Regions from separate parts of the Streptomyces collinus genome, predicted to be linked through region 2. Evidence: riboswitches for the same ligand, from Rfam matches in the RefSeq annotation. Region 2 holds a riboswitch; each other region holds the start of a gene.
The links. Region 2 has a riboswitch for cyclic di-AMP ahead of RFN52_RS34620 (M23 family metallopeptidase). Riboswitches for the same ligand answer to the same signal wherever they lie in the genome.

Region 1 (2,254 bases), 3.5 Mb from region 2:
CATGGTCGAGGGCGGCGGCACGATCCACACCCAGCTCCTCACCCAGGGCCTCGCCGACGAACTCCAGCTGGTCCTCGCCCCGCTCTTCGTGGGCGACCCCGGGGCACCCCGCCTCTTCGGCCCCGGCGGCTACCAGGGCGGCCGGCTCCGGCTGCTGGAGTCGCGGCGGATCGAGGACGTGGTCCTGATGCGCTACGAGCCGACCGCCCCGGGCGCCGGCGCCCTGCCCGCCGCCGCCGACCACCACTGGCTGGCCCTCGCCTGCGACCTGGCCGAGCGCTGCCCGCCGTCGGACACGGCGTTCAGTGTGGGCGCGGTCGTGGTCGCCGCCGACGGCACGGAACTGGCCCGCGGCCATTCCCGCGAGGCCGGCGACCCGGTCGTGCACGCCGAGGAGGCGGCCCTGGCGAAGCTCGACCCGGCCGACCCGCGCCTGCCCGGCGCGACGGTGTACAGCAGCCTGGAGCCCTGCGCCCGCCGCGCCTCCCGCCCCGCGCCCTGCGCCCGGCTGATCCTCGACGCGGGCGTAGGGCGGGTCGTCACGGCCTGGCGCGAGCCCGACACCTTCGTGACGGACGCCGACGGCAGCGGCCTCCTGGCGGCCGGCGGAGTGGAGGTCGTCGTCCTCCCGGAGCACGAGGAGCGGGCCAAGGCCCCGAACCGCCACCTGCCGGGCTGAGCACGGGCCGATCCGTGGGTGTGCACGAGTGGTCCCGCGGATGGCGTACACTGGAGTCACAACGACGCGGGGTGGAGCAGCTCGGTAGCTCGCTGGGCTCATAACCCAGAGGTCGCAGGTTCAAATCCTGTCCCCGCTACTGAAGGCCGAGGGCCGGAATCCGAAAGGATTCCGGCCCTCGGTGCATTTCCCCGTAGCTCATTACGCTCGGTGAGCGAACCACCCCGTTGCGCGTGGTGACTGACGCACCGTCAAAACTCGTCAGTCACTTGCGAAGCGGCCAACTCGCCCGATTTACTCCGGTCATGGCAGGTAAGTCCGCGTGAAAAAGGTTAATGATCAAGTGGAATCGCTGGAATACCCCTCGCGCCTCCATTAACGTTCGATAACGCAGCGCGGTCGTCCCAGCCGTCACAGAAGGCGGCTCCGTGCGCACGCGCCGAATCCCGAAAGGGAACCGGGGAACCACCACTTGGGGTGAATCGGGCGTATACCACCGTGCAAGCACGGCCGGTATACGCGCGTAGGAGACCTTCCTGCTCCGAACCCGTCAGCTAACCCGGTAGGCGAGAAGGAAGGAAAGGAGTACGCCCACGTGGCGTCCAACCGGCCTGCCCCCGCGGCCCCGTACGCGCCGAAGCGCGAGAACGACACCTTCGGCTTCGGCGGTCAGCGCACCGACGAGGGCCCGTTCCAGGAGTGGAACCCCACCGAGGAGTCCATCCGTCCCGTCCGTGGCCGGCATCGCGTCACCAAGCAGCGCGGCGGAGGCCTCGCCCGCAGCTCCACCGTCCTGGGCGTCGGCGTCATCGCGGCCGTGGGTGCCGGCGGCATGGCCAGTGCCCAGACCGGCAAGCCCCCGGTGTCCATCTCCGTGCCGGACCTGCCCTCGGTGGGTTCCCTCATCTCGGACGACGACACCCCCGAAGGTTCCGCCACCCCGCTCAGCAGCCTCGGCACCGCCACGGCCGCCCCCGAGCAGGGCGAGAGCGCCTCCGGCGCCGGCGCCGGCGAGGCCCTGCGCGCCCGGATCATGGCCCAGGTCGAGCACCAGCAGGACCAGATCGAGACCAAGGCCGCAGAGGACGCCGCGGCCGCCGCCGAGAAGGCAGCCGCGGAAGCGGTCGCCAAGGCGCAGGAGGAAGCCAAGGCCAAGGCCGCCGAGGCCAAGAGGAAGGCGGAGGAGGAGGCCAGGAAGAAGGCCGAGGCCGAGCGTCTCGCAGCCCTGGCCAAGCAGTTCACGCTGCCGACCTCCTCGTACACCATCACCTCCAGCTTCGGCCAGGCCGGCGCCTACTGGTCCTCCGGCTACCACACGGGCCTGGACTTCGCCGCCCCCACGGGCACGCCGATCAAGGCCGTCCACAGCGGCACCATCACCGAGGCCGGCTGGAACGGCTCGTACGGCTACAAGACCGTCCTCACCCTCGATGACGGCACCGAGATCTGGTACGCGCACCAGTCCTCCATCGGCGTCAGCGTCGGCCAGAAGGTCAGCACGGGCGAGGTCATCGGCCGTGTGGGCGCCACCGGCAACGTCACCGGGGCCCACCTTCACCTGGAGGTCCACTCCGG
Region 2 (2,254 bases):
ACAGAAGTCGTCGCGCGCGACGAGGCGGCGGTGACGGGGCGCGGCGTGCGCGGTGGCCGTGGGGGTGAGGGCCGCCAGGGCGGCTCCGGCGGCCAGGGCTCCGAACGCTCTGCGGGTGGTCGGCACGGGACACAGCTCCTCGGGATCCGCCGGGAAGGCTCTGGAAAGCGCTTGCACTCCGGACGGGATCACTCTGTCCCAACGGCCGCCGCCTGTCGATCCCTTGACGCGGCCGACGGCATGCGCGCACACCGAAGGCCGGACCCGGGGATCGGGGTCCGGCCTTCGGCCGCGTGTCAGGCAGGTGGTCGTGCGGTCGGTCAGCCGACGGAGACGCCGTGCGAGCGCAGGAAGGCGACCGGGTCCACGTCCGAGCCGTAGTCCGGCGTCGTGCGGATCTCGAAGTGCAGGTGCGGTCCGGTCACGTTGCCGGTGGCGCCCGACAGGCCGACCTGCTGCCCGGCGGTCACGGTCTGGCCGGCCGAGACGGAGAGCTGGGACAAGTGGGCGTACTGGGCGTAATGGCCGTCGTTCAGCTTGATGACGACCTGGTTGCCGTACGCGCCGCCCCAGCCGGCGGAGACGACCGTGCCCGCGCCGACGGCCTTGAGGGAGGTGCCGGTCGGGACGACGAAGTCGACACCGGTGTGGTAGCCGCTGGACCACATGCTGCCGGACATGCGGTACGGGGTGCCGACGGTGGCCCCGTCCACCGGGAGGGCGTACCCACTGGCGTTGCCCTCGGCGGCGGGCTTGGCGGCGGCCGGCTTCGCGGCGGTCTCCGCCTTCGGGGCCGACTCGGCGGCGGACGGCTTCGCGGCCGAGGGCTTCGGGGCGGAGGCCTTCGGCGCGGACGGGGCCGAGGACTTCGGCGCGCCCGCGGCCTGCTTGCCGATCGACAGCTTCAGGCCCGGGTGGATCAGCGACGGGTCGGAGCCGACGGCGGCGCGGTTGTCCGCGTAGAGCTTCTTCCAGCCGCCGCTGACGTTCTGGTCGTCGGCGATCTTCGCGAGACAGTCGCCGGCCTCCACGGTGTAGGTGCGAGCACCGGTGGCCTTTTCGGCGGCCTTCTTCTCGGCCGCCGGAGCGGACTGGACCGCCTTTTCCGGTGCCGACTGCGGGGTGGCGGCGTGGGCGCCGGCGGCTCCCATGAGCGGCAGCGCGAGAGCGGCTCCGCCGGTTCCGGCGACGGCGATGGAGCGGGTGAAACGCTGGGTCTTGGGACGGCGGTGCTTACCCTTCGCGGGCATGGCGAATTCCTCTCCGTCGCCTGCGAGGTGAGCTGTCGGGTGCGAGCTGGAGATGCCCGGCCGCGCCGGGGCGCGGCTTAACCCCAAGCCGTTCCGGGAACCGGAACAGGCGTCTTACCTGTGGGTCCCCCGCTCCTGCCGTACGTCGGGTCAGTGTGTGCGGGCTCCGGTCGGCGGCAGGATTAGGCGTCCGTCCGGATTGGTGTGGAACGTAAGCGACCAGGACGCAAACGGACAAGCTTGCGGTTGCCCGTGACGGTGTTTCTCTTGACGCGTCGCCACATCTGCGGTCACCGAGCGTGGATTACCGATCTCCTGCTTTCCCCAACCGCCCTGAATAACGCCAGAATTACGTGAACATGGCAACAGCACATCGTCACGAATATGACGATGGTCACGCACCCCGACCTCATCTCCTTTACGATCGGGGCACGTTATCCCTAAGCGCCTTTAGCGGCCTATTCGGACAGAACGGCTACTTCCGCTTAAGGCGGACGACCGTCGCGTCCAGATCCCCCCGCAGACCGACCCGCAGTCCGTGGTGAAGCAGCACCGCCCCCCGGTGAATTTCGCCTGTTTCGAGGCATTCGTACGATGCGGCCGGGTCGAGGGCACGCAGCCGGAGGGCCGGTACGGGCTCGCCGTAGCGCTGCGCCTGGAGCCAGGCGAGGACGACGGTCTCGTCGCCGAGGACGTACTGCACGGCGCTCAGTCCGCCCCCCGGGGGACGCAGCCGGTACTGGTCGCCGCGTTGCACCACGGGCCGGATCTCCTTGTAGAGCCCCACCCACTCCCGCGCCTCGGCGAGCTCCTCCTCCGTCCACCGCGTGAGGTCGCCGCCGACCCCCAGCACCCCGGCCATGGCGCTGACGAAGCGGAACCGCAAGGAGCTGGCCCGCTGGTTGAGCATGACGTTCGGACTGTCGGTGACCCAGGCGGCCATGACCCGGGCCGGATGGATCTGGCTGAAGCCGTGCTGGATGGCGAGCCGGTCGAGCGGGTCG
Region 3 (2,254 bases), 6.4 Mb from region 2:
CGCGCTGCACACGGGTCGCACCCGGGAGCAGGTGAGCGCGGACATCGAGCGGGACAAGATCCTCACCGCCCAGGAAGCGGTGGAATACGGCCTGGTGGACGGGATCATCCCCAGCCGCAAGGCCACCCTCGCCCCGCCGACCGGTCGGTGAGGTCCCGGTGCTCCCGCCCGAACTGCCGCCGCTGCCCGCCCTGACGCGCGCCGAGGCGGAACTGATCGACCGTTACCTCGATGTCGTCGACCTGCTGGGCCGCATCAACCCGGCGCAGGACGGCGACACCTACCGGGGACTGCGCGCCGCCCAGGCGCTGGTCGGCAAGGCCACCGCACTGCGCGACGCGTTGGCCCTGATGCATCAGCGGGGCGAGACGGAACTGCACGCCGGCACGCTGGCCCGGGCGCTGCGTGTGCTGGACGGCGAGCGGCGCACGGCCCGGCTCACCCTGCCCCCGGAGTCCGTCAGTTGACGCGGAAGCGCCGGCCCGGACACCCGCGCCGTCACCGGAGCGTCCGGAGCTGAGTCGAAACGGACCAAAAGACGTACCCCTGTTCGGAGTAGGCGGGAGACCGATTTTGGGGCCGTTCCGGTTGCGCAACGCGCGTAGCCCAGGGACGGAATGGGGCATTCCGTCCCTGGTCCGGGGGTCCGCGAATGCGTGGACAGTGGCTCGAACGCACACGTGTCCACCCGAACGGGTGAGTGGTGAGTAACAACACAAACCCCCGGTTCCGTTGGGAAATCCGGACAGGCATGCGCCAAGATCCCTGTCTGACGACAAGCCCCCGCCGCTGTGGCGGGGCGATCCGGGCGGACGCCGAATCCTGCCGCCGCCCGGATGACCGGTCGACAGGAGTGGATCGGCAGGAGTGGAGGACCCAAGCACGACGGGTCGCCGGGACGGTCACGCCATGACCTCGCCCGAGCAGCCCTTGGGGTGAAGCCGCGTCAGCGGCCGGGCAACTTCGCCAGCCCGAATCCGACAGGTCATCCTTCACAGGCGGCTGACGAAGGGTTGCGCATGACTGCGCTCAATCGTGTCCCGTCGCTCATGGTCCGGGCCGGCACGGCCTCGGCGCTCACCATCGCCGCCGTGGGCGGTTCGATCGTGGCGCCCGGCTTCACCTCCGAGGCCGCGGCAGCCACGCCGGCGACCAAGGCACTCCAGATCGCGGCCTCCAAGAAGGGTTCGCCCTACAAGTACGGGGCCACCGGTCCGCACCGGTTCGACTGCTCCGGGCTCACGCTCTACTCGTTCAAGAAGGCCGGCAAGAAGCTCCCCCGTACGGCTGCCCAGCAGTACAACAAGACGCGCCACATCTCCGCCAAGAACCGCAAGGCGGGAGACCTGGTGTTCTTCCACTCGGGCAGCAACGTGTACCACGTCGGTATCTACGCGGGTAAGAACAAGCTCTGGCACTCCCCGAAGAGCGGGGACGTGGTGCGACTGCAGAAGCTCTGGACCAAGAGCGTCTGGTACGGGCGCGTGAAGTGATCCGCTCGGCGTGCGGCGGCGTCCTGACGCGCCGCCGCACGCCGGAGCGTGACACGGGCTCACATGGATACCCGTGACCCCATGGCCGAGCACCGCCCCTGCACCGCACGCAACGAGACTCCGCTGCAACGCGCCGACCGCAACTTCGTGGAGCTGCTCCAGGAACTCCGCGTCACCCAGACGGGCGTGCAGATCCTCTTCGCCTTCCTGCTGTCGCTGGCCTTCACCTCGCGCTTCGAGGATCTCGACACGGTCCAGTGCGTCACCTACGTCATCACCCTGCTGCTGGCGGTCCTGGCAGCCGCGCTCTTCACCGCGCCGGCCGCGCTGCACCGCTCCCTCTTCCAGCAGGGCGCCAAGCCCCGCATCGTGCAGGTCTCCTCGCGCCTGGCCACCATCGGCCTGAGCGTGCTGGTGTTCGCGTTCAGCGGTTCCGTGCTGCTGGTGGTCGACGTGACCACGGGCCGGGCCGGCGGTATCGCCGCGGGCGCCGCGACGTTCCTGGTCTGTGTCGGCCTGTGGGGGCTGCTCCCGCGGCTGGTGCGGCGGGCGGGGCTGCGCAAGGAGGCGGACGCCACCGGGGAGACCGCCGAGGAAGGACCGGACCAGGGCGACGTCAAGGTCCCCGCACTGCTGCGGCGAACCGTGAGGCAGCCGTCCGGGCTTCGAGGAGCGGCAGCGCACCGGGAGGCGTCGGCACGGCACCGGTGACGGCCTCGCACTCCGGCGGGCCGAAGGGCTCGGAGCGGGCGTCGTAGCCG

Region 1: linked by a shared signal. The riboswitch ahead of RFN52_RS18965 (M23 family metallopeptidase) and the one ahead of RFN52_RS34620 (M23 family metallopeptidase) in region 2 are both predicted to bind cyclic di-AMP.
Region 3: linked by a shared signal. The riboswitch ahead of RFN52_RS05510 (C40 family peptidase) and the one ahead of RFN52_RS34620 (M23 family metallopeptidase) in region 2 are both predicted to bind cyclic di-AMP.

Annotation. Positions count from the first base shown of each region.
Region 1 is NZ_CP133771.1:4,189,226-4,191,479, reverse strand. It holds gene RFN52_RS18975 (dihydrofolate reductase family protein) at 1-679, shown strand, start outside; tRNA gene RFN52_RS18970 (tRNA-Met) at 745-818, shown strand; cyclic di-AMP (ydaO/yuaA leader) riboswitch at 1,107-1,263, shown strand; gene RFN52_RS18965 (M23 family metallopeptidase) at 1,275-2,254, shown strand, end outside.
Region 2 is NZ_CP133771.1:7,677,339-7,679,592, reverse strand. It holds gene RFN52_RS34625 (DUF6250 domain-containing protein) at 1-126, opposite strand, end outside; gene RFN52_RS34620 (M23 family metallopeptidase) at 321-1,250, opposite strand; cyclic di-AMP (ydaO/yuaA leader) riboswitch at 1,255-1,409, opposite strand; gene RFN52_RS34615 (alpha-galactosidase) at 1,726-2,254, opposite strand, start outside.
Region 3 is NZ_CP133771.1:1,244,335-1,246,588, forward strand. It holds gene RFN52_RS05500 (ATP-dependent Clp protease proteolytic subunit) at 1-151, shown strand, start outside; gene RFN52_RS05505 (hypothetical protein) at 159-467, shown strand; cyclic di-AMP (ydaO/yuaA leader) riboswitch at 804-1,016, shown strand; gene RFN52_RS05510 (C40 family peptidase) at 1,020-1,493, shown strand; gene RFN52_RS05515 (DUF6328 family protein) at 1,557-2,204, shown strand.